One region of the Butyrivibrio sp. AE3006 genome, then DNA from elsewhere that is predicted to be linked to it. Evidence: predicted binding sites of a transcription regulator. Region 1 holds the regulator's gene; the other holds the start of a gene.
The links. Region 1 encodes HrcA, which represses chaperone genes, less so after heat shock. Its sites were predicted from a motif close to TGTTAGCACTCNNNNNNNNNGAGTGCTAACA; they were not measured.
Positions count from the first base shown of each region.

Region 2: a site for HrcA is predicted at 5,327-5,357, ahead of G603_RS0102745 (co-chaperone GroES). Genes of this name have one in related genera too.

Region 1 is NZ_AUJJ01000009.1:31,998-48,165, forward strand. Features, by position in the region: gene mfd (transcription-repair coupling factor) at 1-2,263, shown strand, start outside; gene G603_RS0105550 (prephenate dehydratase) at 2,293-3,252, shown strand; gene G603_RS0105555 (hypothetical protein) at 3,354-3,656, opposite strand; gene G603_RS0105560 (transglutaminase domain-containing protein) at 3,865-5,181, shown strand; gene G603_RS0105565 (undecaprenyl-diphosphate phosphatase) at 5,335-6,171, shown strand; gene G603_RS0105570 (pyridoxal phosphate-dependent aminotransferase) at 6,208-7,404, shown strand; gene G603_RS22280 (DUF6465 family protein) at 7,496-8,143, shown strand; gene hrcA (heat-inducible transcriptional repressor HrcA) at 8,336-9,367, shown strand; gene grpE (nucleotide exchange factor GrpE) at 9,400-10,062, shown strand; gene dnaK (molecular chaperone DnaK) at 10,132-12,012, shown strand; gene dnaJ (molecular chaperone DnaJ) at 12,182-13,363, shown strand; gene G603_RS21905 (TIM barrel protein) at 13,608-15,260, shown strand; gene G603_RS19365 (Gfo/Idh/MocA family protein) at 15,350-16,168, shown strand, end outside.
Region 2 is NZ_AUJJ01000002.1:215,408-231,575, reverse strand. Features, by position in the region: gene G603_RS0102760 (methyl-accepting chemotaxis protein) at 347-1,306, opposite strand; gene G603_RS0102755 (FIST signal transduction protein) at 1,320-2,378, opposite strand; gene groL (chaperonin GroEL) at 3,302-4,924, opposite strand; gene G603_RS0102745 (co-chaperone GroES) at 4,995-5,279, opposite strand; gene G603_RS0102740 (metallophosphoesterase family protein) at 5,451-6,344, opposite strand; gene G603_RS0102735 (hypothetical protein) at 6,534-6,833, shown strand; gene G603_RS0102730 (diaminopimelate dehydrogenase) at 6,951-7,937, opposite strand; gene G603_RS0102725 (glycoside hydrolase family 3 protein) at 8,025-10,436, opposite strand; gene ppdK (pyruvate, phosphate dikinase) at 10,616-13,252, opposite strand; gene G603_RS0102715 (glycerophosphodiester phosphodiesterase family protein) at 13,389-14,273, opposite strand; gene G603_RS0102710 (phosphoribosylaminoimidazolesuccinocarboxamide synthase) at 14,542-15,411, opposite strand; gene G603_RS0102705 (ABC-F family ATP-binding cassette domain-containing protein) at 15,517-16,168, opposite strand, start outside.

The DNA of each region.
Region 1 (16,168 bases):
GATCACTTCCTTTTACAGTGAAAATCCCATGAGGGAGCTGGAAAAGGGCGAGATCATGACCTATTATGGCAGGATTCTTAAGGGCTTTGAGTACACCGACATTAAGTTTGCTGTAATTTCCGAGAGTGATATTTTCTCTGAGAGAAAAAAGAAAAAGAGAAGAAAAGCAAAGTACAGCGGCGAGAAGATATCAGGATTCTCTGAGCTTAACGTGGGTGATTACGTGGTCCACGAGTATCACGGCCTTGGAATTTATCAGGGTATAGAGAAAATCGAGACCGACAAGGTTGTAAGGGATTACATTAAGATAAGCTATGCAGATGGTGGTAATCTCTACGTTCTTGCGACAGGTCTTAATGTAATTCAAAAATATGCCAGCGGTGATGCGGGAGCTGAGGGAAAGGGCAGAAAGCCCAAGCTCAATAAGCTTGGAACAGGAGATTGGAAGCGCACCAAGAATAAGGTAAAGGCAGCAGTTGAAGAGGTTGCTGAAGACCTTGTTGAGCTTTATGCAAAGAGACAAAACAGCAGCGGTTTTAGGTTTGGTGAGGATACAGTATGGCAGCAGGAGTTTGAGGAAGCATTTCCTTTTGATGAGACTGAGGATCAGCTTGGAGCAATCGCCGATACCAAAAATGATATGCAGTCCGACAGGATTATGGACAGACTCATCTGCGGCGACGTAGGCTTTGGTAAAACAGAGATTGCCATAAGAGCAGCCTTTAAGGCGGTGCAGGATGGCAAGCAGGTTGCGGTTCTTGTGCCCACAACTATTCTGGCCCAGCAGCACTACAATACTTTTTCAGAGAGAATGAAGGACTTCCCTGTAAGGGTTGACATGATGTCCAGATTCAGGACGTCCGCTGAGCAGAAGAAGACTGTGGAGGACCTTAGGAAGGGACTTGTGGATATCGTAATCGGAACCCACAGGCTTTTATCCAAGGATGTGACCTATAAGGACCTTGGCCTATTGATAGTGGATGAGGAGCAGCGCTTTGGTGTAACCCACAAGGAGAAGATTAAAAAGCTCCGAGAAAATATCGATGTACTGACGCTTTCAGCAACGCCTATTCCAAGAACTCTCCACATGTCTCTTGTGGGTATCAGGGATATGAGCGTACTTGAAGAGGCGCCCCAGGACAGACGTCCCATACAGACCTTTGTCTGTGAGTACAATGACGAGATGGTAAGAGAGGCTATCTCGAGAGAGATTTCAAGAGGCGGACAGGTTTACTATGTTTATAACAGGGTAAATGATATTGCAGATGTGGCAGCCAGAGTGCAGAAGCTAGTTCCTGAAGTAAATGTATCCTTTGCTCATGGCCAGATGAAGGAATCAGAGCTTGAGAGGATTATGTATGATTTCATAGATGGCGATATAGATGTGCTTGTGTCTACCACGATCATTGAGACCGGACTTGATATTTCAAATGCCAATACCATGATCATCCATGATGCGGATCAGATGGGACTTTCTCAGCTCTATCAGCTGAGGGGACGAGTTGGACGTTCTGACAGAACAGCCTATGCTTTCCTTATGTATAAGAGGAATAAGCTGCTAAAAGAGGTGGCTGAAAAGAGACTTTCAGCTATCAGAGAGTTTACGGATCTTGGCTCCGGCTTTAAGATTGCCATGCGTGACCTAGAGATCAGAGGTGCAGGTAACCTTCTTGGAAAAAGCCAGTCGGGACACATGGCTTCAGTTGGATATGACCTGTACTGCAAGATGCTTGGAGAAGCCGTAAGGCGTAAGAAGGGTGAAACGAAGGATGCGAATCTCGAAGAGTTCACCACCAGCGTTGATATAGATGTGGATGCATTTATTCCAAGTGATTATATTGTAAACGAAGAGCAAAAGCTTGAGATTTATAAGAGAATCGCCGGTATAGAGAATGAAGGCGACAGGGATGATATGAGGGATGAGCTAAGAGACAGATTCGGAGATATACCAGAGTCTGTGGACAATCTTATCAGAATATCCCTTGTTCGCGAGAAAGCGCACAGCTTGTACGTCCTTGAGCTTAAGGGCGGGAACGGCGAAGTGACCATAAAGCTAAACAACAATGCAAGGCTTAACGCCGCGGCAATACCTGAATTCATCTCATCCTTTAAGGGCAACATGGATTTCAGGGCAGCATCCTATCCGTTATTTATCTATAAATACATAAAGGATTCTCTCACGGACAAAGCTGAGAGGAAGCTTCTTTTAGATGTTGAGAGTATAATAGAAAAAATGGAAATGCTTGCAGATAAGGAACAGTAACGGTAGACAAGGTTTTGGACGGGAGTATTATGGCAGACGAGATTCAGATTATAAACGAAAAGTATATTGGTCAGCTGAGGGAACGTGTTGACAGAAAGCTTGGGGAAAATAACGGAGCCTGTGAGCCCCTTGATCTGGCTTTAAGAAGAGAGCGAAAGCCCATAGAGAATCCAAGGGTGGTTTATCAGGGCGAGCCCGGGGCCTACAGCGAAATGGCAGCCATCGATTTTTTCGGAAAAGATGTAAAAAGCGAAGGGCTTGTTCATTTTGAGGATACTTTCAGACAGCTTCAGGATGGAAGCGCTGACTATGCGGTTCTTCCAATTGAGAATTCATCAACAGGCGCCATTCGTCAGGTTTATGACCTTCTTGCTCAGTATGAATGCTATATGGTAGGCGAGACTACGGTTAAGGTAAGGCACAATCTTATGGTGCTGCCCGATGCGGACATATCTGATATTAAAACTGTCTTTTCCCATGAGCAGGGACTTTTCCAGTGCGAGCAGTTCCTTAATTATCATCCCGAGTGGGAGAGAGTACCCCAGGCCGATACCGCAGGCTCAGCCAGAATGGTTGCAGAGCTTAAGGATAAGAGTAAGGCTGCTATCTGTTCATCAAGAGCTGCCGAGATCTATGGCCTTAAGATAATCGAGAAGGAGATAAACACCAATACCAACAACACCACCAGGTTCGTGGTTGTCTCCAAAAAGCTTGAGCTTAGAGAGGGAAGAGATAAGATCTGCATAAGCTTTAAGACGGCCCATAAAGCCGGTGCTCTCCATGAAGCCCTTACGGTGTTTAGAATTTACGGCCTAAACCTTGTAAGGCTTGAATCAAGACCAATTCCTGAGCACAACTGGGAGTATATGTTCTTTGCGGAATTCACGGGAGACCTTACGGGACCTGATATGAAGACTGTGGTGTGGGCATTGATGTGTACCGTAAACGACATAAGAATATTTGGAAATTTCAAATCCAATCTTGATTGATCATAGCAAAATTAAAACTGCCAAAGTGACCTGATATATGGTACTTTGGCAGTTATTTTTATCGTTTTTTTTAGCGAGAAATATATGGATTTACGCAGCCTTTACGGACGTCGTATTTCGCACTTCTGGTTGGTGCCGTGACGTATCTCGTTCTTGCGGCATCTGAAAACATCGCCTTTTACAAGCTCTATTATCTGACCGCCATCCTCTGCCAGGGCCTTTATCACCTGTGAATAGAAATCCTTATAATCCTCTTCTGTCATGGAAATGACAAAATCATGATGCTGATGATCTGTAGAGATAACGCAGGATTTATACATATTGTCATAGTGGATGCCGTAGAATTTACAGATCTCATCCTGAAGGACATTGTTTGCATTAATACAGTGCATTGCGATATACATTTGCCACCTCCATAAGAAAAATTTAATAACCCTTGTAATTATTATAATGTCTGAAAAATCAAATATAAAGTGCTAATTTTATAATAATTTTATGTATATGAGTGTTTTTTCATAATTGGAATCCGGCGCCGATGCTATAATTTAATTGGGGACAAGTGTCCTCTATTTTTAACGGATTAAAAATACAAATTACAGGGAAGTAATGAATATGGCTAAGAAAAAAGATAAGGAAGTTACCGAAGAGGTAAAGGAAAAAAAGAAAAAGAAAAAGGTGAAAAAGGTCGACATCGCCCAGAATTTCTTGTATTGCATTCTGGGACTGATGCTTGGTCTTTTTGCGCTTATGGGGATGTGTATTGCAAGTCCTGAATTCAGTAACATGATAGTGGACCTTGCAACCTCGGTGAAAAATGCTCCGGAGCCAGAGATCATCGTAAAAGTTGAAGAACCTGAAGGCGAAGAGGGCGAAGGGGAAGAAGGCGAAAAGCTTGCATCCGCAGAAGGTGAAGGGGCTGATTCTGAGGAAGGCAGCGGCGTAACCGTAGAGACGGCAGAGGAGAATGAGGTTAAGAGTACAGAGGCAGCAGCATCTCCTCAGGAAATTAAGCCCATTGTCACAATAACTGATCCAAGCCAGGTGGTTATCGCAGATGAGACATCAAGCGAAGAGGCTTCCGAGCCTATAGTTGTTCCCACGGAATTTACAGGGAAAAGTGATTATGTAGACCTTGAACCTGACATTGTGGATATTGATTCCAAGGAGCAGGCTGAGCAGATAACAAGGCAGACAGGCTATGGTAACACAGGAGATGGCCTAAGCTTCGATGCGGCTTTTTATCCCTATTACAATATGCTGGATGAGAAATCAAAAGCTCTCTACAGGCAGGTATATGCCAACGCCATGGACTTAAATGCAGCCTTTAAGCCTGTGGAGCAGATGGGAATGCTGGATATTGAGAATGTAATATCAAGTGTTGCATACGATCATCCGGAGCTTTTCTGGTTGGATACAACTTTTTATACAGAATACGATTTTAGCGGAACTGCCATAAAACTGGAGCTTACTTTCTATGAAAGACTTGGAGATATCCAGAGTGCAAGACTTGAATTTGACGCAGCAGCGGAGGTTGTTGTTTCAGCAGCTGCCACTCTTCCTACAACTATAGAAAAAGAGGCCTTTGTCCACAATTATCTGGCGGATAAGCTGACCTACAAGCATAATTCCCTTGATCAGAGTGCCTACAGCGGAATTGTTGACAACTATACTGTTTGTGCTGGTTATGCGAAATCATTCCAGTATCTGATGCAAAGGCTTGGAGTTCCAACATATCTCTGCGTGGGAAGAGGAGCAAATGAGCTTCATGCATGGAACGTGATTAATCTTGACGGAGCATATTACAACGTGGACTGCACCTGGGATGATCAGGATCCTGTTATCTATGATTTCTTCAATGTAAATGATGATGATAACTACTACCACACCCGCATGTTCCAGTCGGTGAACCTGCCGCATTGTATAAATTAAAGGGGCAAATATCTGAATTAAAGAAGGAAAGGTTAAATCTATAATGACAGGGCATCAGTTTATTAGCTTAAATTGATGCCTTGTTTTTTGTTTTAAAATAAAATATGCTACTATTATTTAGAAAATTTCTAAGTAGTATGAGGAGGCATGGTAATGCTGAATTTAATCAAAGCAGTTTTGTTTGGTATTGTTGAGGGAATTACGGAGTGGCTGCCTGTCAGCTCCACAGGTCATATGATCCTTCTTGATGAAATAGTCAGGATGGATGTAACCCCTGAGTTTTGGGAGATGTTTTTGGTTGTTATCCAGCTTGGAGCCATAATGGCGGTAGTGATTCTTTTCTGGAATCAGATATTTCCCTTTGATTTTTCAAAGAAAGCAAGAGAAGAGCACAGGGTTATGCGTAAGGATATATGGATACTTTGGGGCAAGATTCTTATCGCCTGCGTACCTGCTGCTATAGTGGGAGTTCTCTTTGATGATGTATTTGATGCTCTTTTCTATAACGGCCCCTGCGTTGCTATAGCGCTTATCGTTTTCGGTATCGGTTTTATCATTATTGAGAATAAGAACAAAAACAAGGAACCAAAGATTGATTCCCTTGAAAAAATTGATATTAAGACAGCGCTTCTTATCGGAATATTTCAGCTGATCGCTGCTATTTTTCCCGGAACATCGAGATCCGGTTCCACAATCCTTGGAGGATTGATGATTGGCGTATCAAGAACTGTTGCCGCTGAGTTCACATTTTTCCTGGCAATCCCTGTAATGTTCGGTGCGAGTCTTCTTAAGCTTCTTAAGTTCGGCCTTGCTTTTTCCGGATCAGAGCTTGCGATTTTGCTGGTTGGAACCGTTGTGGCATTTGTTGTTTCCATACTTATCATAAAGTTCCTTCTTGGATACATCAGAAAGCACGACTTTAAGATATTTGGCTGGTATAGAATTGCCTTAGGCCTTCTTGTTCTTGTGATTTTTGTGGCATTCAGGTAATTGCGGGAGTTGAAAAAAGACTAAAGGGGAAAGCTTATGAGCACACAGTTGTCTTCAAGAATGAAGAATATCAGCGCATCGGCTACGACGGCGCTTTTTGCAAGAGTTGATGATATGAAGAGAAGCGGTATCGATGTGATATCGCTAAATGTCGGTGAGCCTGATTTTCCTACGCCTGAAAATATAAAGGCTGCGGGAATAAAGGCTATCGAGGATGATTTTACGAAATACACCAACGCTAGGGGCATTGCCCCCTTAAGGGAAGCCATCCTTAAGAAGGTAAAAGAGGATAACGGTGCTGAGTACACCATGGATGAAGTCACTGTCACCACCGGGGCAAAGCAGTCCCTTTCTGCGGCTATTATGGCCGTTGTGGGCGATGGGGACGAAGTTATTATCCCCATTCCCTGTTATGTGAGCTATCCAGACATTGTTAAGCTTGCAGGCGGCACTCCTGTTTTTGTAAAGAGGAATGAGGACTTTTCTCTTGATCTTGAAGCAATTGCAGATGCTGTTACTTCTAATACTAAAGCAATCATTATCTGCAGCCCGGATAATCCCACCGGTGCTGTCTACAGCGAGGAGTCTCTTCGAAAGCTCGCTGATTTCGCTATGAAAAATGACATATTCATCGTATCTGATGAGATATATGAAAAGATTATCTTCAGCGGGAATAAGCATTTTTCATTATCTTCCATCCCTGAAATCAAGGACAGGGTAATTCTCGTTAATGGTTTTTCCAAGACTTATTCAATGACAGGTTGGCGCCTTGGCTATCTGTGCGCAAGGAAGGATGTTATTTCTACCGCGGTAAAAGTGCAGAGTCAGACCACAACCACGCCGCCAAGCATTTCTCAGATAGCGGCTGTTGAAGCCCTGACAGGCCCACAGGACTCCGTAAGCGAGATGGTAGCTGAGTTTGAAAAGAGAAAAGACTTTGTGGTAAAGGGGTTAAATGAGATCCCCGGCGTTAAGTGTCACGACATTCAGGGAGCATTCTATGCTTTCTTTGATCTCAGGTCATACATTGGCGCTACTACAGAAGATGGGAAGGTCATTGAAAACGACAGCATGCTTTGCGAATATCTTCTTGAAAAAAGTCATGTGGCGATCATGCCGGGAAGTGCTTATTTTGCCCCTGGTTATGCGAGAATTTCATTTGCATCATCCATGGATGTGCTAAAAAAGGCGCTTGAAAGAATTAAATTGGGCTTAAATGCGCTTAAATGTTGACTTTTTGTCGTGATTGTACTAAACTCAAAAACGTAATATAAAATTTGCTAAAGCGCACAATTCTTTGTGCCCCAAGGAAAGAGAGGGAGATATGGCGGACGACAAGTTGAGAGAAGCAGCTTTAAAGCCGATTGCGACTATCAAAAAACCGGTAATTGCTGCAGAAAAGAAGGAAGAAGTTAAGCCTGCAGAGGCAGCAAAGACTGAGGAGAAGAAGGAAGCACCCAAGAAGGCAGCTACTAAGAAGACAGAGGCTAAGAAGCCTGCTGCAAAGAAAGCGCCTGCTAAGAAGACTGCGACAACCAAGACTGCTGCCGCAAAGAAGGAAGAGCCTAAGAAGACTGAGGAGAAGAAGCCCGCAGCTAAGAAGGCAGAGACTAAGGCTGCTGCAAAGCCTGCAGCTAAGAAAGCACCTGCAAAGAAGGCTGAGACCAAGGCTGCTGCAAAGCCTGCAGCTAAGAAGACACCTGCAAAGAAGGCAGCTGCTAAGCCCGCAGCAAAGAAAGCACCTGCTAAGAAGGCTGAGACAAAGAGTGCTGTTAAGTCTACAATCGTTCTTCAGTTTGCAGATAAGGAATTTACATACTCAACTCTTGCTGACAATGCAAAGAATGTTTATGTATACGATATGGGTGGAAAAGAGGCTGACATCAAGACTCTTGATATCTATGTAAAGCCTGAGGAGACAAAAGCTTACTTCGTAATTAACGGAAGCATTAACGGCGAGTTCAATCTTTAATCTTTCAGAATATAATGATCAGACAGTAAATCTCCGGTGAGAATCTCACCGGAGATTTTTTCGTCTTATTCAGTGAATTTCCTATTTTATCTTTTTATATTGACAGCTGAAATTTATAGTGGTAACTTAAATTACAGAAGATGTTAGCACTCAATTCGAATGAGTGCTAACACTTAGAAAAGGGGTGAGAGCATGCAATTAGATGAAAGAAAAAAGAAAATACTTCATGCAGTTGTACGCAATTACCTTGAGACAGGTGAGCCTGTAGGCAGCAGAACGATTTCCAAATACACGGACCTGAACCTGAGTTCAGCCACTATCAGAAATGAGATGGCAGATCTCGAGGAAATGGGACTTATAATACAGCCCCACACATCCGCAGGACGTATTCCTTCAGATCAGGGTTATCGCGTGTACGTAGATGAGATGCTTGCCGAGAAGGAAGAGAAGCTTGAGAACATGAAGGAGATGCTTCTTGATAAAGAAGAGAAGCTTGAGAAGCTCCTTAAGCAGGTGGCTAAGACACTGGCTGTTGATACCAACTATGCATCGATGATCTCAGCTCCCATGATCAAGAGGAATAAGCTGAAATTCGCACAGCTTTCCAAAGTTGACGAGGAACACCTTCTTACCACTATCGTAATAGAGGGAAATGTCATCAAGAATCGTATGGTGGACATAGAACAGGAGCTTTCAGAGGCTGATCTTTTGAAGCTGAACATCCTGCTTAACACCAGACTCGCAGGACTTTCCGTGGAGGATATCAATCTTGGTCTTATAGCTGCCATGAAGCAGGAGGCCGGAATCCACGGCGATATCATTGGTAAGATAATAGATGCAGCCGCAGAGGCCATCACAGAGGATGAAGACCTTCAGATTTATACAAGCGGCGCCAACAATATTTTCAGATATCCCGAGCTTGCTGATAAAGAGAGAGCAAGCGACCTCATTACTACATTCGAAGAGAAGAGCGATCTTACAAGTCTCGTAGAGAACACACTGCAGAGCAGTACAGAAGAGACAGGCATTCAGGTTTACATTGGTAATGAGTCACCAGTTCAGTCCATGAAGGACTGCAGCGTAGTTACAGCTACCTACGATTTAGGTGAGGGAATGCGAGGAACCGTCGGAATCATCGGTCCCAAGCGAATGGATTATGACAAAGTTGTCGGAGCACTTAAGAATATGATGAGAGCTCTGGATGATTTATATAAGAAAGAATAGTACAGGTAACAAATTAAGAAGGAGTATCGGTTTTGAGTAAGGAAGTAAAAAAGGAAACAGCTGAAAAGACTTCTAAGACTGCGAAGGAGCTTCAGCAGGAAGTAGCTGAGAAGGCTAAACAGGTAGCTGATGCAGCTAACAAGGTTGCAGAGGCAGCTGAGGCCGAGAGCGCAGAGGCAGAAGCAGACAATACAGAAGAAGCAGCAGAAGGTGCTGAGGGCGAGAAGAAGAGCCTCTTTGGTAAGAAGGAGAAGAAGAACCCCTTCAAGGAGAAATTCGAAGAAATGCAGGATAAGTACATGCGCCAGCTTGCAGAGTTCGAGAATTTCCGTAAGAGAACAGATAAAGAGAAGGCGCAGATGTTTGACCAGGGAGCATCCAATGTACTTGAGAAGATACTTCCTGTTATAGATAACTTCGAAAGAGGACTTGCTGCAGTCCCTGAAGAAGAAAAGGGTTCCGCTTTTGCAGACGGAATGAACATGATATACAAGCAGCTCATGAAGCAGATCGAGGATCTTGGTGTAACACCTATCGAAGCTGTAGGAAAGGAATTTGATCCTAATTTCCACAACGCAGTAATGCAGGTTGACAGCGAAGATGTTGAGGAAGGATTCGTAGCACAGGAGCTTCAGAAGGGTTATATGTACCACGACACAGTGCTTAGACACAGCATGGTTGCCGTTGCTAAATAAATGTTGAAGGATTTTTAATCCGAATCAAAGAGTAAATTATTTTTTCTATTTTTCATGGAGGTAATTAAGATGAGTAAGATCATAGGTATCGATTTAGGAACAACTAACAGCTGCGTAGCTGTTATGGAAGGTGGTAAGCCCACCGTTATCGCAAACGCAGAGGGTGCAAGAACAACACCTTCAATCGTAGCTTTCACAAAGAATGGCGAGCGTCTCGTAGGTGAGCCCGCTAAGCGTCAGGCAGTTACAAATGCTGAGAACACAATCGCTTCTATCAAGAGAGATATGGGTACAGACAATGGCCGTACAATCGATGGTAAGAAGTATTCACCTCAGCAGATTTCAGCTATGATTCTTCAGAAGCTGAAGGCAGACGCAGAACAGTATCTCGGCGAAACAGTATCAGAAGCAGTAATCACAGTTCCTGCTTATTTCAATGACGCACAGCGTCAGGCAACCAAGGATGCAGGTAAGATTGCAGGCCTTGAAGTAAAGCGTATCATCAACGAGCCTACAGCAGCAGCGCTTGCTTATGGTCTTGATAACGAGAAAGAGCAGAAGATCATGGTTTATGACCTTGGTGGTGGTACATTCGATGTATCAATCATTGAGATCGGTGATGGTGTCATCGAAGTTCTTTCAACAAACGGTGATACACACCTTGGTGGTGATGACTTCGACCAGAAGATCATCGACTGGATGGTTTCAGAGTTCAAGGCTAAAGAGGGCGTAGATCTCTCTGGCGATAAGATGGCTATGCAGAGACTTAAGGAAGCAGCTGAGAAGGCAAAGAAGGAGCTTTCTTCTTCAACAACAACCAACATCAACCTTCCTTTCATCACAGCTACAGCAGAAGGCCCTAAGCACTTTGATATGGACCTTACAAGAGCTAAGTTCGAGGAGCTTATCCACGACCTCGTAGAGAGAAGTGCTATTCCTGTACAGAACGCTATGAAGGATGCAGGTCTTAACTACTCAGACCTCGGCAAGGTTCTCCTTGTTGGTGGTTCAACACGTGTTCCTTGCGTAGTAGAGAAGGTTAAGCAGCTCACAGGTCATGAGCCTTCAAAGAACCTCAACCCCGATGAGTGCGTAGCTATCGGTGCAGGTATCCAGGGTGGTAAGCTTGCAGGTGATGAGGGTGCAGGCGATATCCTTCTTCTTGACGTAACACCTCTTTCACTTTCAATCGAGACAATGGGTGGTGTTGCTACAAGACTTATCGAGCGTAACACAACTATTCCTACAAAGAAGAGCCAGGTATTCTCAACAGCAGCTGATAACCAGACAGCCGTTGACATCAACGTTCTTCAGGGTGAGAGACAGTTCGCTAAAGACAACAAGTCACTTGGACAGTTCCGTCTTGATGGAATCCCTCCGGCAATGAGAGGTGTTCCTCAGATCGAGGTTACATTCGATATCGATGCAAACGGTATTGTTAACGTATCTGCTAAGGATCTTGGAACAGGTAAGGAGCAGCACATCACAATCACAGCCGGTTCTAATATGTCTGATGAGGACATCGATAAGGCTATCAAGGAAGCTGCTGAGTACGAGGCACAGGATAAGAAGCGTAAGGAAGGCATCGATGCCAGAAACGACGCTGACTCATTCGTATTCCAGACAGAGAAGGCTCTTAACGAGGTTGGTGACAAGATCGACGCTTCTCAGAAGCAGACTGTAGAGGATGATCTTAAGGCTCTTAAGGATACTCTTGAGCAGACTAAGGATCGCGAGCTTACAGACAGTGAGATCGATACATTGAAGAGCCAGAAAGAGAAGCTCATGACAGATGCTCAGGCACTCTTTGCTAAGGTTTATGAGAATGCACAGGGAGCAGCAGGTGCTGCAGGTGCAGGCCCTGACATGTCAGGCATGGGCGGAGCAGCTCAGAGCACAGACAATGGCAGTGCTGATGACGTAGTTGACGGTGACTACAGAGAAGTATAATCACTTAGCTACCATTTAATAAAAGTTTAATAATATAAAGATTGCTAATGCCCAATACATAATGTACTATGGATTGGGCTTTTAGTAATCACATGGCTTGGCTCATTCAAGACCGGTAAATTACCGGATAATTCCAGGCATAACTTTATTATAGATTTAGGAGAGACACATGGCAGAACAGAAACGCGATTATTACGAGGTCCTTGGCGTAAGCAAGGGTGCAAGTGATGATGAGATTAAAAAAGCATACCGCGTACTTGCAAAGAAGTATCACCCTGATATGAATCCAGGTGATGCTACAGCTGCTGATAAGTTCAAGGAAGCATCCGAGGCTTATGCGGTTCTTAGTGATCCTGAGAAGAGACGTCAGTATGATCAGTTCGGTCATGCGGCATTTGAAGGCGGAGCCGGTGGATATGGCGGATTCGACTTTGGCGGCGCAGACTTTGGCGATATCTTTGGTGACATCTTTGGTGATTTCTTCGGCGGTGGCAGAAGAAGCCAGGGTGCAAGAAGTGGTCCTGCCAAGGGTGCTAATATCAGAGCCAGCGTTCGCATTACTTTTGAAGAGGCAGTATTTGGCTGTGAGAAGGAGCTTGATCTTAGACTCAAGGATCCCTGCCCTACATGTAAAGGAACAGGCGCTAAGCCCGGCACAACAGCACAGATGTGTCCTAAGTGCGGCGGTAAGGGCCAGGTTGTATTTACACAGCAGTCCTTCTTTGGCACAGTAAGGAATGTTCAGACATGTCCTGACTGCGGCGGAAGCGGTAAGGTTATTAAAGATAAGTGTTCAGATTGCGGCGGAACAGGTTATGTTTCAAGCAACAAGAGAATACAGGTTACAATTCCTGCAGGTATAGATAACGGACAGAGCGTTCGTATCCGTGAAAAGGGTGAGCCCGGAAGAAACGGAGGGCCCAGAGGAGATTTGCTTGTTGAGGTTATTGTTGCAGATCATCCTATTTTCCAGAGACAGGATTATGATATTTATTCAACAGTTCCTATGTCTTATGCAATTGCAGCTCTTGGCGGAACAGTAGCTATTGATACTGTTGATGGCAAGGTGCTCTATGATGTTAAGGCAGGAACTCAGACAGATACCCGTGTAAGACTTCGCGGCAAGGGTGTTCCTACCCTCAGAAACAAGGACATCCGTGGTGACCACTATGTTACTCTGGTTGTTCAGGTTCCTGACAAGCTTTCTAAGGAAGCAAAGGAACTTCTTAAGCAGTTCGATGAGAAGACAGGAGACAGTCTTCATGCAGCCGATACCATCACAGGAGCTTCCGATGGTGATAACGATAACGGCGGCAAGAAAAAGGGTGGATTCTTCGGTAAGAAGAAATAATTCCCCTTTGCTTATATGACTAATTATCTGCCCATCTGCGGTTAAGGCCTCAGATGGGTATTTTAGTAGAAAAATAGAATTCATATGACTTCCTTAAATGCCCTGGTAAGCGACAGTAATAATGAGTTGTGCTAAAATTATTAGAGGTAATTTTACTTACGAATTAATCTGTCTGGTGTCATATATATGGACACATCGTATTTCTTTTGCAAACTGTTGTCTTGGTTCTTTATAGGAGGTCAGCATGAGATTTTCCGCTATGTTATTTGGGGTATTCAGTAAAAAGGGATGCAGCGAGGAAACTGTAAAGCAGTTATCTGATGCCGGTTATAAACTGGCTGAGCCCTGTGTTTCGGTAGATGTTATCGAAGGCTTTGACAATGTGATCGTTCCAATGGAAAGGTATGATAAGTTATCTGAGCTGTTTGATATATATGGGATCAGTGTCTATTCATGCCATCTTTTTTCATCAGACATCATGGCCGACATGGATAAGATAGTCTCTTTTGGTAAAAAATACGGAATAAAGCAGTATGTTGTAAAGAGCCCGAAGGAGCTTACTAAAGAGGCCTTACAGGCTGCTGCTTTTGAATACAGAGCTCTGGCAGAGAGGCTTGAGGAGATAGGCTGTCAGCTTCTTATACATAACGAAGATGATGACATAAAAACAAAGATAAATGGCTTAAGTGCCTATGAGTATTTGCTTGAGATATGCCTTGGTAAAGTCTATGCTCAGGTGGATGTGGGCTGGGCTATGCATGCCGGCGAGAATCCCGTTTCTCTTCTTTGGAGGAATAAGGAACTTGTAAAGTCGGTACACTATAAGGATTTTAAGAAGGATAGTGACGGCAGCTATAAGGAAGTAAGAATAGGCGACGGAGACCTTGATGTAGCTTCCGTTTTCCAATTTGCAAGGGCTAATGGACTAATTCAGATTGCCGATCAGGACAGCTCTGACGGGGATATCATGGATGACCTTAAGCATTTCAGAGAGAGCTTTTCATTTCTGTCCCAGTGCAGGGATGATTCTGTCAGCTATTTAAATATCCTTGATACTGTGACAGGAAAAGTTAAGGTGCTGCATAAATTCGATAAGGTGATAGAAGCGCCTAACTGGGTTAAAAGCACAGACACTCTGATTTTTAATTCTGAAGGAAAAATATGGAGCTACAAAATTGATTCCGGGGAGACTAAAGAGATTCCAAGCGGAGAGTGCGATAACTGTAATAATGACCATGTGCTGTCTCCCGATGAAAAATATATTGCGGTAAGCCACGGGGCAAAGGGAGAGGGCTTTACATCCAGGATATATATCCTTCCTATTGAGGGAGGCGAGCCAAGGTTAATTACTCCCAATACTCCCAGCTTTTTGCATGGATGGAGTCCTGATGGAAAAGAGCTTGCCTACTGCGCATTTAGAATGCAGGATGATGGCATGCAGGTAGATATTCATACTATAGAAGTTCCGGAAGAGGGAGAGGATGCTCCTTCTGAAAAGAGGGTTACAATGGGCGGCTTTAATGATGGTCCTGAGTATTCTCCCGATGGAAAGCGTATTTGGATGAACTCCACAAGGTCAGGGCTTATGCAGGTTTGGAGAATGAACCGGGATGGAAGCGACCTGACTCAGATGACGGATAATGAGAGAAATAACTGGTTCCCTCATGTGTCCCCGGATGGAGAGAGGGTAATTTACCTTTCCTACGCAAAGGATGAGCTTGATCCTAATGAGCATCTTCCAAACATGAACGTGGAGCTCTGGCTCATGGACTATGATGGAAATAATAAGAAAAAGCTGTTGTCCTTCTTTGGTGGACAGGGGTCAATAAATGTTAATTCCTGGTCAGAGGATAGCAGATATGTAGCTTTTGTAAGCTATGAGCTGATGCATCAGTGATTTGTGATAGGCGGAGCTTGGTGCTATTATTGAAAACCATGGCAGAACTTTAAATGATAAGGCAGAACTTTAGCTGATAAGGGGGAAGCATGAGCGAAATGAGAAAATTGAAAACAGCAGTTGTGGGATGCGGAATGATAAGCGATATCTATATCAGGAACCTGGCACAGCTTTTTAGTGTCACGGATCTTGTGGCAATCGCTAACAGAACTGTGGACAAGGCAAAAGAAAAGGCCGGTTTTTTCGGAATTCCAAAAGCCATGACTATAGATGAAGTGGCGGAAGACCCGGAGATCGAGCTGGTGGTTGTACTTACTCCTGCTCCTGCCCACTATGATATAATCAAAAAGATGCTCCTTAAGGGGAAGCATGTTTATACAGAGAAAATGTTCACCACAGATGTGGATCAGGCAAGGGAACTGGTAGAGCTGGCAGAGCAGAAGAATCTTCTCATCGGCGTAGCTCCTGATACTATCCTCGGTGCAGGAACTCAGACCGCAAGGCTTGCACTTGAGAGAGGGATGATAGGCGACGTAACAGGCGGCGTTGTTTCCATTAACAGGAATCAGAATCTTAACTCTGAGCTCTTTAGATTTTTGCAGGAAGATGGCGGAGCCCTTCCCTATGATGTAGGTATCTATTATGTGGCGACCCTCGTAACTCTTCTTGGACCTGTTAAGGAGATAAGGGCATTTACAAGTCCTGCACCGGTTCACGAGAGGGAACTTCTTTTTACAGATGAAAAGAAGGACAGTTGGCAGATTCCCGGCAGCAATGTGGTTTCTGCGGCTCTAAAATTCGAAAACGGAGCCCTTATAAGCCTTCACGTAAATGGAAATACCATAAACAATGAGCAGAATCTGATAATGCTCTTCGGCACGAATGGCATAATGAAGGTGGGAAATCCC
Region 2 (16,168 bases), on a different contig from region 1:
TAAGATGGTAAAGAAAAAGGCCCTGGCATCATATTGCCAAAGACCTTTCATCATTCATTATTCTGTTTGTATTCATATCCTAAATAAATTACTACTGTCTTCCTGTGTTAATCACTTAGCCCTCTGTACGTTATTAACCGTTTGAACCTCTCTTGGAGTTTTTCCAAAAATCTGATCCATAAGAGCGAACTTCTTCTTTCCACTGGCATCAAGAGTATGTCCGGGCATTACTTTGGGATCCCTTCACCTATATATATATGCATCAAGTATTTAAAATCCCACGCATTCTATTTCGATTCAAAAAATAAAGGTCTGCAACCATCCAGGTTACAGACCTTAAATCATATTATTTATCTTTTACAATAGGCTCTATCTGAGATACCAGATTGTCGATATGTTCGAACACGCTGCTCTTTGTAGTACCAAGGGAATTAACTCTGTCAAGCTGATTAACAAGAGCATCATATCGCCTGTTTATCTCCGTGAAGCTGTTGCCTATTCTGTTAAGCTCATCGGAAGCCGTATTCGCTGTATCGGAGATTTCCTCCTGAACTACATTGGCACCGTTTGCGCTCTCGATGATCTCATCAAAGGTTGCATTGGTCTCATCAACTTCCTGAATGCTCTTATCCATGGCAGCAATGGAATTCTGCATGCTGATGGAAAGCTTCTCACTCTCTTCGCCAGCCGCATCGATTGAAGCATTAACCTGGCTGATCATGACCTTAATCTCATCTGCCAGTTCTCTTACTTCCGTAGCAACAACGGCAAAGCCTTTACCGGCAGCTCCGGCTCTTGCAGCTTCGATCGAAGCATTAAGTGCAAGTAGGTTAGTCTGGGTAGCAATACCGATGATCTTTTTCATGTAGTCTGAAATCTGATCAACAGCGCTCTTGAAATTCTCAAAGCCCTGTGTCATCTCATCAAAGCTTGCTCTTACTTCATTGGAGCTGCCCTTTAATTCAGATACTTTATTCTGGGCATTCTGAACGCTGTTTAAGATATTTACCTTAACATCTTCAAACTTACCGGCGCTTTCGTTCACAGCTGCGAACATCTCATTAAATGCTTCCATCTGATCTCTGAGGTCATTGTTACTCTTAATAACATTCTCTACAGCCTCTCCCATATCATGGATCTCTGTGAGGGAGGTCACTTCATTCTGAACAAGCTCCTTCTGGAATTTTTTTACAGAATCAGCAATATAGATAAGCGATTTCTTCTTACTCTCATCCATATCTTCCTTAGGAGCGTTTACTTCGATATTAACTTCCTCTGTTTTCTTTTTAAAAATATCTGTAAACATATTCGTCTCTCCCTCATTCAAATACAATACAAGTCATTGTCTGGTTAACAAACTGGGTATTGTAATGCTCTCCAAATCCGATGAGTCCGCAGGAAGGTCCAAGCTGTGCTATCTTTCCAAGATAGCTGTTCAGCTCTCCTCTTTCCTTCAGAACCAGATATCTGAAGATACAGTTGACTGAATATATACCCGATATTTTCGAAAAATCATTTCTTATTTTGTTCACTGTCTGATCAGCTACTTCCATGGGATTCTTCATCTCAAGAAGTGTGAGAATATCAGAGTCATTTATCTGTCTGTACAGGATAAGTCCGCTTCCTGCTACATCCTTGATGGAGCAGATGCAAACATCATTTCCTATCATCTTTCCAAGAGGATTCTTGAAGGTCTGGTCGATGATTTCTTTATCAGACTTTGCGCCTGTCAGATCCATATAAACCTGTTTTGCGGAGCGTCCGTTAAGCTCTCCAAGATAATACTTAGCCTTATCTGTCTTGGATGCGATAAGCTGACGGTTATCCATGGGCTCGTAGATGTTCTCCTTATAGGATTTAACCTTGCCGCCCTCATTTTTGATAACGGCATAACTCATGGCATCTTCATATACCTTACCGTTTAAGGAAACCTTGCCGGCATCACCTGTAGCGCCCATAACCTGAAGATTATATCTGTCAAGAAGGCTTCTGAGTGTGGTAAGAACTGCAGCGTCATTTCCTGCACAGAAATCGATTATCGCAGTATTCTCCTTGCCGGGTTTAATCTCGTCAAGGTCTTTCTCAAGCCTTCCAACATCACGAGCAGGCATTGTTGATACCTTCTCAAGAACGCCGGTCCTGACTTTGACTCCCTCTGTAAAAGCTGTAATCTGAAGTCCTGATTCCTGAATAGCGGAATCATAGCTCATACCAACACAGCCAATGCTGGGAACACCGGGGAACTTCTGCTCAATTTCGGCAACGTTCTTATCAAAAGTCTTCTCGTCACATGTAAAAATGATAAGCTTGGGGCCTGACAGACCTCTGGATGCATCTGCTACGCTTCCTGATGCACTTTTTCCGTTAAACATTTTCATAAGGCATATTCTCCTATTTAAAGAAATCAAAAATACCCATCTGTTAACATAATATCATTTGAATAAGTGTCATAACAGTAGTAGTGTGCTATATTTTGTTAAATATTCTATTAAAATTTAATAAACTCGGAACGTGACAGAGACGTTCGCCAGATGGTTTTCTTTGGTAGGTGCATTCTCTTGATGGATTTGTTGATTCGTTGCGTTGATTTGTTACGGTTGATTTGTTGCTTGCCATACGGGGATGGATGGTATTTCTCTTGATCATCCACGTAATCATGTGCCATTTTTCTGCCATCCTTACGGGGATGAATGGCATTTTCCTTATTCATCCCCGTAATCAAGGCTCAATTCACTGCTATTTTAACGGGGATGGATGACATTTTTCTTATTCATCCACGTAATCCAGGCTCAATTCCCTGCTATTTTAACGGGGATGGATTGAACTTCCCTTAATCATCCACGTAATCAAACTCTAGGCATACCCAAAAAAGCTCGTTGCATCATTAGACTCGGAAAGTGCTGACCGAGCTATCATTGGTTCTCATTGAATGGTTCACTTTACTGCATCATCAGACTCGGAAAGCGCTAAAGCACTTCCCTCGTTACCGTTGGTGCTCATATATCTGCTCCGTTAAATAAGACATAGTGCGTCTACGACGCTTCTTAAATTAAAAAGGACACATCCTTTCGAGTAAACTCGAGGATGTGCATTGCTTAGACTCGGAAACGCTTGCGCGTTCCCTCGTTACCGTTGGTTTTCATATATCTACTCCGTCTAATTAACACAGCGCGTCTTCGACGCTTCTGAAAATAAAAATGGACAGCTTATTTCGAGCAAGCTCGATAAGCTGTCCATTTTATTTTCAAGTGCTTCGCACTCTGTGTTTAATTAGACTCACTGATGCATTCGTCCCTATCGCTTACATCATTCCCATTCCGGGGTTTCCTGCGGGCATGGGAGGAACGGGCTCTTTGATTGTTGCTACAGCAGCTTCTGTTGTGAGGAAACTTGAAGCAACAGATGTTGCGTTCTGAAGAGCGCTTCTTGTAACCTTGGCAGGATCGATGATGCCGTCCTTAACCATGTCTACATACTCTTCTGAATATGCATTGAAGCCGATTCCCTGCTTGGATTCTTTAACCTTGTTTACGATCACAGAACCGTCAAGACCTGCGTTGTTTGCAATGTGGAAAAGAGGAGCCTCAAGTGCCTTAAGAACAACCTTAGCACCTGTCTTCTCGTCGCCTTCGAGCTTCTCAGCAAGCTTAGCAACTTCCTTGGATGCGTGGATGTATGCGCTACCACCACCGAAGATGATGCCTTCTTCTACTGCTGCTCTTGTAGCATTGAGAGCATCTTCCATACGATACTTAGCTTCCTTCATCTCTGTCTCTGTAGCAGCACCTACTCTGATAACTGCAACACCACCAGCGAGCTTAGCAAGTCTCTCCTGAAGCTTCTCTCTATCGAAATCAGATGTTGTATCCTCAATCTGCTTCTTGATCTGAGCGATTCTAGCCTGGATTTCCTTCTTGTCGCCAAGACCGTCAACGATTGTGGTCTTCTCCTTCTCAACCTTGATGCTCTTTGCACGTCCAAGGTCGTCAAGAGTTGTATCCTTAAGCTCAAGACCAAGGTCAGAGCTGATTACCTTACCGCCTGTAAGAATAGCAATATCCTCGAGCATAGCCTTTCTTCTGTCGCCATAGCCGGGAGCCTTAACAGCTACTACATTGAATGTACCACGGAGCTTGTTAACGATAAGAGTTGTAAGAGCCTCACCATCAACATCCTCAGCGATAATAAGAAGCTTAGCGCCAGTCTTAACGATCTGTTCAAGAAGAGGAAGGATATCCTGAATATTGGAAATCTTCTTATCTGTGATAAGAACATAAGGATCATCAAGATTTGCTTCCATCTTATCCATATCTGTAGCCATGTAAGCTGAGATATAACCACGATCGAACTGCATACCTTCAACGAGGTCGAGCTCAGTCATCATTGTCTTGGATTCCTCGATTGTGATAACACCATCGTTTGAAACCTTCTCCATAGCATCAGCGATCATCTGACCTACTTCGTCATCACCTGATGATACAGCGGCAACTCTCATAATCTGATCCTTGCCCTTAACCTTTGTAGCCATCTTGCTGATTGATTCAACAGCTGCATCTGTAGCCTTCTTCATACCCTTTCTAAGTACGATGGGGTTAGCACCTGCTGCAAGGTTCTTAACACCTTCATTGATCATAGCCTGTGCAAGAACTGTAGCTGTTGTTGTACCATCACCTGCTACGTCGTTAGTCTTGGTAGCTACTTCCTTAACAAGCTGAGCGCCCATGTTCTCATAAGCATCCTCAAGCTCGATCTCTTTAGCGATTGTAACACCGTCGTTTGTGATTGTAGGTGCGCCATAGCTCTTATCAAGGACTACGTTTCTACCCTTAGGTCCGATTGTAACTCTTACTGTATCTGCAAGCTTATTAACGCCTTCTACCATAGCTGTGCGGGCGTCAGCGCCGTACTTAATTGTCTTTGCCATTTTTTAATGCCTCCATTTGTACATTTTCGTAATATACGGATTCCTCCGTATCTCTTGCAAGCTCGTCTTATTACTTGATGATTGCAAGTATGTCGTTCTGCTTAACGATGATGTATGTAACGTCATCAAGCTTTACTTCTGTTCCTGCATATTTTGAATAGATGACATTGTCACCCTTCTTAACCTGCATCTTTACTTCTTTACCATCAACTATTCCGCCGGGGCCTACTGCGATAACCTCAGCCTGCTGGGGCTTCTCCTTCTCAGCGCCGGGAAGAACGATTCCTGACTTTGTAGTCTCTTCAGCCTCAAGCTGCTTAAGTACAACTCTGTCTGCAAGTGGTTCTAACTTCATTTCTAATGCCTCCTTATATCTTTATTGCATTTATTAACTTTTCAAATTGTTAGCACTCATTTAATTCGAGTGCTAATCATCAAAAAATATATTATATCCATTCATGATGTTTGTCAAGAAAACAAGCAAAAAAAGGTAATAAACAGCTGTACTTATAAAATATAGAAGTAATTAGTTTTGATTTTTTCTGGGTATATCCTTACCGGAGAGGTCAATATAATTATTTTTCAGTGCTTCTGCCCAATACTTCTCTGGGATATCGGGCCAGCGCACCATTCCTCTCTCCTCCTCGCAAAGTCTCATTGCCTGCAGAAGTATGGCTTCACTAAGGTCTATTCCTGTCCTGATGGTATGCATCTGAATTGCTGCCCAGGCCGGAGCATACTCGCTCATTCCGGATTTTGTAAATTCTTTTAGAAGTTCATGCCTGTCATATTTTATCTGAACAAGCTCTTCATCAAATCCTGATGCGCTTCCATGCAATATGGCAAATTCCGTAAATTGCCTGCTGTTTCTGGGAAGCCCAAGAGATCCCGGATTAACTGCCTTCCTGTCCCTGTATGAAAAGCTCTCCTGAACATGAGTATGAGCATGTAAAAGCATATCCGTCTTACATTTATTCATCACTCGTTTAAGACTTCTTTTTTCTGCAAAAAGTACCTCCGAAACTCCCGTGGGTGAACCATGACAATATTCAAATCCAGGGAGCTTTCTGGGATTATAAATGCCATAAATTGGCAGAGATTCAAAAAAGTTAAAGTCCTTATCTGTCAGCTGTTCGTAAGTATAAAGAAGTGACCCACTGGCAGATCCCTTGTACCATCCGCTCTCTCCGCTTTTCCTGTAATTAAGCAAAAAGTCCTCTCTATTGCCTCTTACAATGTAGCAGGTAAAGTACTGCTTAAGTACATATATCAGCTCCATAGTTTTCCTGGGATTTGGCCCATCTGCTACAAAGTCCCCCAGCAGAATATAGTTCGTTATTCCTTTCCCCATGCAGTAATCTATAACTGCCTGCAATGCCACATGATTGCTGTGAACATCGCCCAAAACCGCTATGTCCATATCATCCTCCGGTGTTTTATACACTTAATTCATGATATCATTTTTCTAGCTTTTTTTATATTTTTATAATAAGTTGTTAATACACAAAAAAGATTCTTATGAGAAAATGTTAGTGGTATCGATTTTGGGCTGACCAAATCCCATTATGTACCCGGGATTATATAAAAAGTGAAAGATTGGAGGATCAAAATGGCAAATAATCGTGAAGATCTGATACGTTCTCTTGCAGGCGTTATGGGTATGAGTGGTGAACAGAAGAAACAGGATTCTCATTTTGACCCTGCTACAGGAACTCTCTATTGCGGTAGCAGAGTTTTCACACAGACAGATATTGCCGAAGCAAAAAAGTTCTGCATTACAAATATGAAAAAAATGGCAGAAATCCAGGACAACGCCGCAATGTATTATGAAATAGCTGCCTCTGCAATTGAGATGCTGGAGCAGGACAGCGTCAAAAATGGCGGAAAAGTTGTAGTTAAAGATAATTAAATATAGCATTCCCAAAACAGAATTTCTGTGACATTGTTCTATATATTTTAAAAGCGGTATCGACTAAAACAGTCGGTACCGCTTTTACGTGTCTGATACATTCAATTCAGCTGTGAATTACAGTAAGTGAGCTCTGAGCTCCTCTCCGCTAAGCTCTGAAAGATATGCAGGTGCAATATCCAGCATGGTCTTGCAGCCTGTCTGGCCTTCGCTCTTCATGCGATGAGCTGCTCTTGCAACAGCTACAAGAACGCTTGTAGTAAACTCAGGGTTAGAATCGAGCTTCAGGCTATACTCAATGATGTGATTATGCTCTTTGTCTGCACCTGTTTTACCGCTTCTGAATACGAAACCGCCGTGAGCCATTCCGCTGTGATCTCTAAGAAGCTCTTCCTCACTGATAAAATGAACTGTTGTGTCATAGTCAGCGAAGTAATTGGGCATCTCCTTGATTTCCTTCTCAACAGCAGCTGCATCAGCGCCTTCATCAAGCACTACGAAGCACTCTCTTGTATGTTTCTGTCTTGTTGATAACTCAGGATTCTCACCGTTTCTTACTGCTTCAAGAGCTGACTCTACAGGGATTGTGTACTGTTTTGCATTCTTTACGCCCTTTATGCGACGGATTGCATCTGAGTGTCCCTGTGATACTCCCTTTCCCCAGAAGGTGTAATCTTTACCATCAGGCAGGATAGCATTTGAATATACTCTTGCCAGTGAAAACATTCCGGGATCCCATCCGCAAGAGATAACAGCCACATTGCCTGCAGCCTTAGCTGCTGCGTCAACGTTTGCAAAATGCTCAGGTATTCTTGCGTGAGTATCAAAACTGTCAACAACATTAAACAATTTCGCATACTTAGGTGTCTGTTCGGGAAGATCTGTAGCACTTCCTCCGCAAAGGATCATTACATCGATCTTATCCTTATAGCTGTCTACATCATTAACGGATACTACCGGTACACCCTCTGTCTTGATCTGAAGGCTACCCGGATCACGTCTTGTGAAAACAGCAACCAGTTCCATATCAGGAGCTGCCTTTACTGCAAGTTCGACACCTTTTCCAAGGTTACCATATCCTAAAATTCCAATTCTGATACTCATTGTCCTGTCCTCCGATTTTTAAACTTTGGTAAAAATAATACACTACCGCGTCACTTTATTAAAGTGTTTTTTCTATTATTTTTACTATTAATCAATTCTGAGGATAAGACCAAGAATATTCTTAGCAGCTTTTTCAAGTTCTTCTCTGGTAATGCCTCCCTTTTCAAGAGCAGAAAGGATTCTCTCGGGATAACCGCAGCCCATCTTCATATCGTTACCGGCTTTGCATTCCTTGTAGTTCTCACCATAGGTCCACCAGTCGGTTGTAACCATTCCGTCAAAGCCCCACTCTCCTCTGAGGATGCCTTCAAGCATGTCCTCATTTTCCGAAGCTCTTCTGCCGTTGATGATATTATAGGATGTCATGATACTCCAAGGCTGTGACTCTTTAACAACGATCTCGAAAGCCTTCAGATAGATTTCTCTGATTGCTCTCTCTGATGCACGTGAATCACTGTTCTTTCTGTTGGTCTCCTTATTATTAAGTGCAAAATGCTTGGCTGTAGCGCCAACTCTGTTGCTCTGAATACCTCTTATCATACCTGCAGCCATTTTACCTGTAAGATAGGGATCCTCAGAATAATACTCAAAGTTTCTTCCGCAAAGAGGTGAACGGTGAATATTCATAGCAGGAGTAAGCCATACACCGATATTATTCTCCTTAACCTCTTCTCCGCCTGCAATACCTACCTGCTCAGCTACATCAGGATCCCATGTACATGCAAGAAGTGTTGCGCAGGGGAAAGCTGTGGTCTTTACACCAACGTGTGGCTGAATTCTAAGACCGGCAGGGCCATCAGCTGTCATTACGTTAGGAATACCGAATTCTGAATTATTTCCATAGCCAAAGGTATTAGCTACAGCTACATTAGGCTGTCCGCCAACAAGCCATGCGATATCCTCATCTGAAAGTGCCTTAACAAAATCATCAAGACTGATCTTGCCATCTGCTACTTCCTCAAGCTGAGGCTTACCTGAAGGCTCAAAGCTGTGTCTGTACTCTGTAGGACGAACCTTGGGCATAGAATGAAGAGGTCCTTCAAGCTCCACATCCTTAAGGATATTATCATTGAATTTGGATGCATCACCCAGAGGCAGCTCTTCAAAGCTTCCATCTGAGAGCATTCTCTTCTTAAGATCTACAGGAGCCATTCTTTCTGTAAGCTGGCATACTACTTCATCTTTGTCCTGAACATAGTCAGTATCAGCCTTCTTAACATTTCTTACATCTGTTCCGACATAGAAGGTGTATTTACCCTTCTCAAGAATATAAGCAGATTTCTGCACCTTTCCAAGATCGTCGTAAGAAGCCATGTCTCCTACATTGAATTCTATTATCACGCGCTGTGACTGACCGGGAAGAAGCTCAGCTGTTTTCTTAAAGCCGATAAGTGTCTTCTCGGGTTTTCCGAGTTTACCCTGAGGAGCTCCGAAGTATACCTGCACTACTTCTTTTCCGGGATACTTGCCGATGTTTGTAACATTAGCTTTTACAGTAACCTTGCCATCTTCAACTGAGACTTTTATACGATTCAAATTGAAGTCTGTGTATGAAAGACCATATCCGAAGGGATAAATAACCTTCTTATCAGCATCCTTTATGGTCTCAAAGTAACGATATCCAACGTAGATATCCTCTTCGTATTCAACATAATCATCGGAATCGTGGAAATGCTCTGTTCCGGGATAGTCTGCAAGGTCTCTTGCAAAGGTATCTGAAAGCTTACCGCTGGGTGTTCCGATACCAAGAAGAAGCTCAGCTGTTGCAAGACCGCCTTCCATACCACCCTGCCATGCAATAAGAGCAGAATCAATCTTTTCATTTTCTTTTATCCAGGATACATCGAACATTCCGCCGATATTAAGAACGATGACAGTGTGAGGGAATGCAGCTGTTACCTTATCAACTAGCTCCTTCTCAGCCTTGGACAGATAGAAATCGCCTCTCTCAAAAAGCTTATCTGTCTCATCCACAAGCTCCTGTGCTACATCCTTGTGCTTTCTTCCATCGTCATTATCGGCCTTTCTATCCCAACCCTCACCCGAATATCTGCTGATTGAAATAACCGCAGTATCAGTAAATGCAAGGGCCTGTGTGAGAAGGTCCTGGGGAAGCTCAGGCTCTGCAATAAGTCCTGGCATCTTGCCTTCCTCATACAGATCTCTTACATACTTCTCATAGAACTTAACTGTACCGTCAAATACACTTACTTCTGATGAAAGCTTCTTAAAGCCTTCTGCCAGATTGGTTACATAAGGAACGGTAACATCACCTGATCCGCCGCCACCCTTTACATAATCAATAGAAGCTTTTCCGAAAAGAGCGATCTTCTGACCTCTCTTAAAGGGCAGAAATCCGCCTTCATTCTTAACAAGAACCATACCCTCTTTTGCTGCATTCTTGGAGATCTCAATGTGCTCCTTAGATGCCGTAACCCTTGTTCCATCCGCTCCAAGAGGGAGATTCGGATGATACTTAACTCTTTGCCATTTTGCCATTTGAATGTACCTCCATTACATTTAACCCAATTAATATATGAACATTATAAATGGTCTTTCCGGGATTCTATATCAATAATTCCCTAAAAATATAAAAATACACAGAAAAAAATCGGACATCACCTTTACGATAATGTCCGATTCATTATTTATTACTCACTTAACAGGCAATTTTAAAATTACTTGTTTGCGATAGCTGCCTGAGCTGCTGCAAGTCTAGCAACAGGTACACGGAAAGGTGAGCATGATACATAGTCGAGGCCAATCTTGTGGCAGAACTCAACTGATGAAGGATCTCCACCGTGCTCTCCGCAGATACCAACGTGAAGCTTAGGATTAACGGGCTTACCAAGCTTAAGTGACATATCCATAAGCTTACCAACACCTGTCTGATCAAGCTTAGCGAAAGGATCGTTCTCGAAGATCTTCTCATCATAGTAAGCGTTAAGGAACTTACCAGCGTCATCACGAGAGAATCCAAATGTCATCTGTGTAAGGTCGTTTGTACCGAAGCAGAAGAAGTCAGCCTCAGCAGCGATCTCGTCAGCTGTAAGAGCAGCTCTCGGGATCTCGATCATTGTACCAACCTCATACTCAAGCTTAGCACCAGCTGCAGCGATCTCAGCATCTGCTGTCTCACATACAACCTTCTTAACGAACTTAAGCTCTTTAACTTCACATACAAGAGGAATCATGATCTCAGGCTTAACGTTCCAATCAGCATGCTCCTTCTGAACCTCAAGAGCAGCACGGATAACAGCCTTAGTCTGCATCTTAGCAATTTCAGGATATGTAACTGCAAGACGGCATCCTCTGTGACCCATCATAGGGTTGAACTCGTGAAGAGAAGCGATGATAGCCTTGATCTCCTCTACGCTCTTACCCTGAGCATCTGCAAGCTTCTTAATGTCTTCCTCTGTTGTAGGAACGAACTCATGAAGCGGAGGATCAAGGAATCTGATTGTTACAGGGCAGCCCTCAAGTGCCTCATAAAGAGCCTTGAAGTCTTTCTGCTGATAAGGAAGAATCTTCTCAAGAGCTGCTTCTCTCTCCTCAGCTGTGTCAGAGCAGATCATCTCACGGAATGCAGCAATTCTGTCTTCCTCGAAGAACATGTGCTCTGTACGGCAAAGACCGATACCCTCAGCACCAAGCTCACGAGCCTTCTTAGCATCAGCGGGTGTATCAGCGTTTGTACGAACCTTAAGCTTTCTGAACTGATCAGCCCAATCCATGATACGTCCGAACTCGCCAGCGATCTGAGCATCTACAGTCTTGATAACGCCATCATAGATGTTACCAGTTGTACCGTCGATTGAGATGAAGTCTCCCTCGTGGAACTCTTTACCAGCAAGTGTGAACTTCTTGTTCTCCTCGTCCATGTTGATGTCGCCACATCCGGAAACGCAGCACTCACCCATACCACGAGCAACAACGGCAGCGTGTGATGTCATACCACCACGAACTGTAAGGATACCCTGAGCAGCCTTCATACCTGTGATATCCTCAGGTGATGTCTCAAGACGAACAAGGATAACCTTCTCACCTCTCTCAGCCCAAGCTACAGCGTCATCAGCTGTGAATACAACCTTACCGCAAGCAGCACCGGGTGATGCACCAAGGCCCTTACCCATAGGTGTTGCAGCCTTAAGAGCAGCTGCATCGAACTGAGGATGAAGAAGTGTATCAAGGTTACGAGGATCGATCATTGCTACAGCTTCTTCAGGAGTCTTGTGTCCCTCATCAACAAGGTCACAAGCAATCTTAAGAGCAGCAGGAGCTGTTCTCTTACCGTTACGGCACTGGAGCATATAGAGCTTCTTGTTCTCAACAGTGAACTCCATATCCTGCATGTCGTGATAGTGGTTCTCAAGTGTATCACAAACCTTGATGAACTCAGCGTATGCTTCAGGGAATTCCTTCTCCATCTGAGCGATCGGCATAGGTGTACGAACACCTGCAACTACGTCCTCACCCTGAGCGTTGATAAGGAACTCACCCATAAGCTTATTCTCACCTGTAGCAGGGTCACGTGTGAATGCAACACCTGTACCGGACTCATTGTTAAGGTTACCGAATACCATAGGCATTACGTTAACAGCTGTTCCCCAAGAATAAGGGATATCGTTGTCACGACGGTAAACATTTGCACGAGGGTTATCCCATGAACGGAATACAGCCTCGATAGCAAGCTTAAGCTGCTCTACAGGATCTGAAGGGAAATCAGAACCAAGCTGGTTCTTATACTCAGCTTTAAACTGCTCAGCAAGCTCCTTAAGATCAGCTGCTGTAAGATCTACGTCAAACTTAACACCCTTCTGCTCCTTCATCTTGTCGATGAGCTGCTCGAAGTACTTCTTACCTACTTCCATAACAACGTCTGAGAACATCTGGATGAAACGACGATATGAATCATATACGAAACGCTCGAATGCAGGATCAGGATTGCCCTTGATCATTGCAGCAACTACCTCGTCATTAAGACCAAGGTTAAGAATTGTATCCATCATACCAGGCATTGATGCACGAGCACCTGAACGAACAGATACGAGAAGAGGGTTCTGAAGATCGCCAAACTTCTTGCCGTTGATCTCCTCCATCTTCTTAACGCCTTCCATAGCCTGAGCCATAATCTCGTCGTTGATCTTACGACCATCTTCATAGTACTGTGTGCAAGCTTCTGTTGAAATTGTGAAGCCCTGAGGTACAGGAAGACCGATTGATGTCATCTCAGCAAGGTTTGCACCTTTACCACCGAGAAGGTTTCTCATGGTCATGTCGCCTTCGCTGAACATGTAAACGTATTTTTTCGCCATTTCACTACCTTTCTTACCGATATTCGATTCGGTAAATCCCTTTCCATTTATGTTACTATTTATAATTATCCATGCTCTGGCACAGTAATTATCCTTTTACACGCCTCCTGGTGAATCCTGCCGGGAAGGCCAAAAATTAAGCGGGAATAAATCCCTCAAATATGAAAATATCAAACTTCTCTCTGTTCCTGTCCAGCTCATCCTGACTCTTAATAGTCCACGCTGCAGCCGTATTCTTATAAAGGCTGTGACACAATGTCCTTGACAGATTACCTGCATGCTTGTGATTATAAGCCACAAAATCAGGTCTTGTGAGGAAATTGAAAATCAGGAATGCAAGCATAAAATAAAGCGGTGTATGCATTACCTGGTCTATCTCGTGGAAAAATTCCTCAGAGAGCTGTCCTCTTAATATCTCGCTGTGGTTTTTCTTAAGCCAGTAAACACCAAGCGGATTAAAGGATTCGATACAATAAACTCCATTGTATTTTTCCAAAAGATCGTAGGCCTTTTGACAAACTGATAAGTCAAATCTCTCAATCTTGAGCTCTACAATAAGCGGTACCCTTCCATCAACCAGTTTAAGGAAATCCTCAAACCTTGGAATCTTCTCATCGGAGTCCATAAGATGGAACTGCTGCAGTTCCTCATAGGTGTAGTCGATGACCTTGCCGGCTACTCCAAGAGAACCGTCCTCATTCCTTACAGCATCTGAAGGAATCTGTCCCTCTTCATATCTGGCAACTCTTGCCAGTGTGAAGTCGTGAAAAACTACCGGAACTCCGTCCTTAGTGAGCTGAACATCGAGCTCAATTCCGTACCCTCCATCAACAGCCTTCTTAAAAGCAGCCATTGAATTCTCGGGAGCTTCTGACTTATTGTCATGCAAGCCTCTATGGGCATATAAATTCTGTTTTAGCAGTTCATGGGATATCGGCTTTTTGCTCATCCCGGGCATAATTGCGAGAAAATATAGGATGATTAAAACCACAATGATTATTAGTAAAATCTTTAAAAACATTTTTCACACTTCCTGCTATTTGGTCTTACTTAGACGCCCATGATATTTTAATATCTTATGTCTTTTTTGACAAGAGCAAAATTCAAAATGTCAAGAGTTTTTAGTGCAATTTGCAAAAATTGTTTTTCTCTGCCCTATATAGTTTAGCATTATGCAACATATTTTTATTATTAACCCTTCATTAACTTTATTAAAAAGGTATTAACTCACCACGTAAAAATCCCCACCTGCTTTTATGTCAGCCGATGGGGAATAAAGTCATAAAATATCAGAGCTTTTTACCTGTAAGAAGCTCGTAAGCTTCCTCATATTTTGCAATTGTCTTATCAATTACGTCTGCAGGAAGATTGTAGTCGCTCTCAGGATTAGCCTTAAGCCAGTCACGAACAAACTGCTTATCGAAGGAAGGCTGTGACTTACCGGGCTCGTAACCCTCTACAGGCCAGAAACGGCTGCTGTCAGGTGTGAGCATCTCATCAGCAAGAACCACTTCACCCTCTTCATTAAGGCCAAACTCGAACTTGGTATCAGCGATGATGATACCCTTTGTAAGAGCATAGTCTGCGCACTTCTTGTAAAGAGCGATCGTGTAATCACGAAGCTTCTCTGCATACTCCTGACCGTGTCCCGGGAAGTCTCTCTCAAGGACTTCTACAGAGCGCTCGAAATCGATGTTCTCGTCATGATCGCCAATCTCTGCCTTGGTTGAAGGTGTATAGATGGGTTCAGGGAGCTTGTCACATTCCTTAAGTCCCTCTGGAAGCTTGATGCCGCATACAGTTCCGTTCTCCTTGTAACTGTTCCAGCCACTTCCTGTAATATAGCCACGTACGATGCACTCGATGGGGAGCATTGTAAGCTTCTTACAGAGCATACTGTTGCCGGTAAACTCCGGTTTTCTGAAAAATTCAGGCATGTCAGCAGTATCTGTGCTGATCATGTGATTACTGACGATATCCTTGGTGTAATCAAACCAAAACTTTGACATCTGAGTAAGGACTGTGCCCTTTTTCTCTACCTTGTTCTTGAGGATTACATCAAAAGCTGAGATTCTGTCGGTAGCAACCATAATAAGTGCATCCCCGACATCATAGATCTCTCTGACCTTACCCTCTTTTACCGGACTGTATTCCTGCATAATTCTCCTCCTTCAGTGCTTTGCGCAATGTTTAAACTAGTTTTCCTGCCGGGCAGGACTCCTTCCAAAGTTCATGGAAGGATATATGATAAGTTGATCTATGGATCAATCATCATTATCTTCTTCTTCGTTAGTACTGTATACTGTACGCTTTCTTGCCATTGCATCACTTTCAAGATACTCATCATAAGTAGAGCGCTTATCGATAAGTGAGCCGTCAGGCAGGATCTCCATTATTCTGTTTGCTGTTGTCTGTACGACCTGGTGGTCACGGCAGGCGAAAAGCTCAACTCCGGGGAACTTGATCATACCCTGGTTAAGAGCTGTGATTGATTCCATATCAAGGTGGTTGGTAGGCTCATCGAAAATAAGGCAGTTTGCACCGCTGATCATCATCTTACTGAGCATGCAGCGAACCTTCTCTCCTCCTGATAATACCTTAACCTTCTTAACACCGTCTTCACCTGCGAAAAGCATACGTCCGAGGAATCCACGGACATAGGTTACATCCTTAACCTCGGAATAGCCTGTAAGCCACTCGGTGATAGTGTAGTCGTTATCAAATTCGTGTGAGTTGTCCTTGGGGAAGTAAGCCTGTGATGTTGTTACGCCCCACTTATAGGTTCCTTCATCGGGTTCCATCTCACCTGTGAGAATCTGGAAAAGTGTGGTCTTTGCAAGCTCGTTACCACCCACAAAGGCAATCTTATCATCATGCTGAACAACGAATGAAATGTTATCCAGAACCTTTTCACCA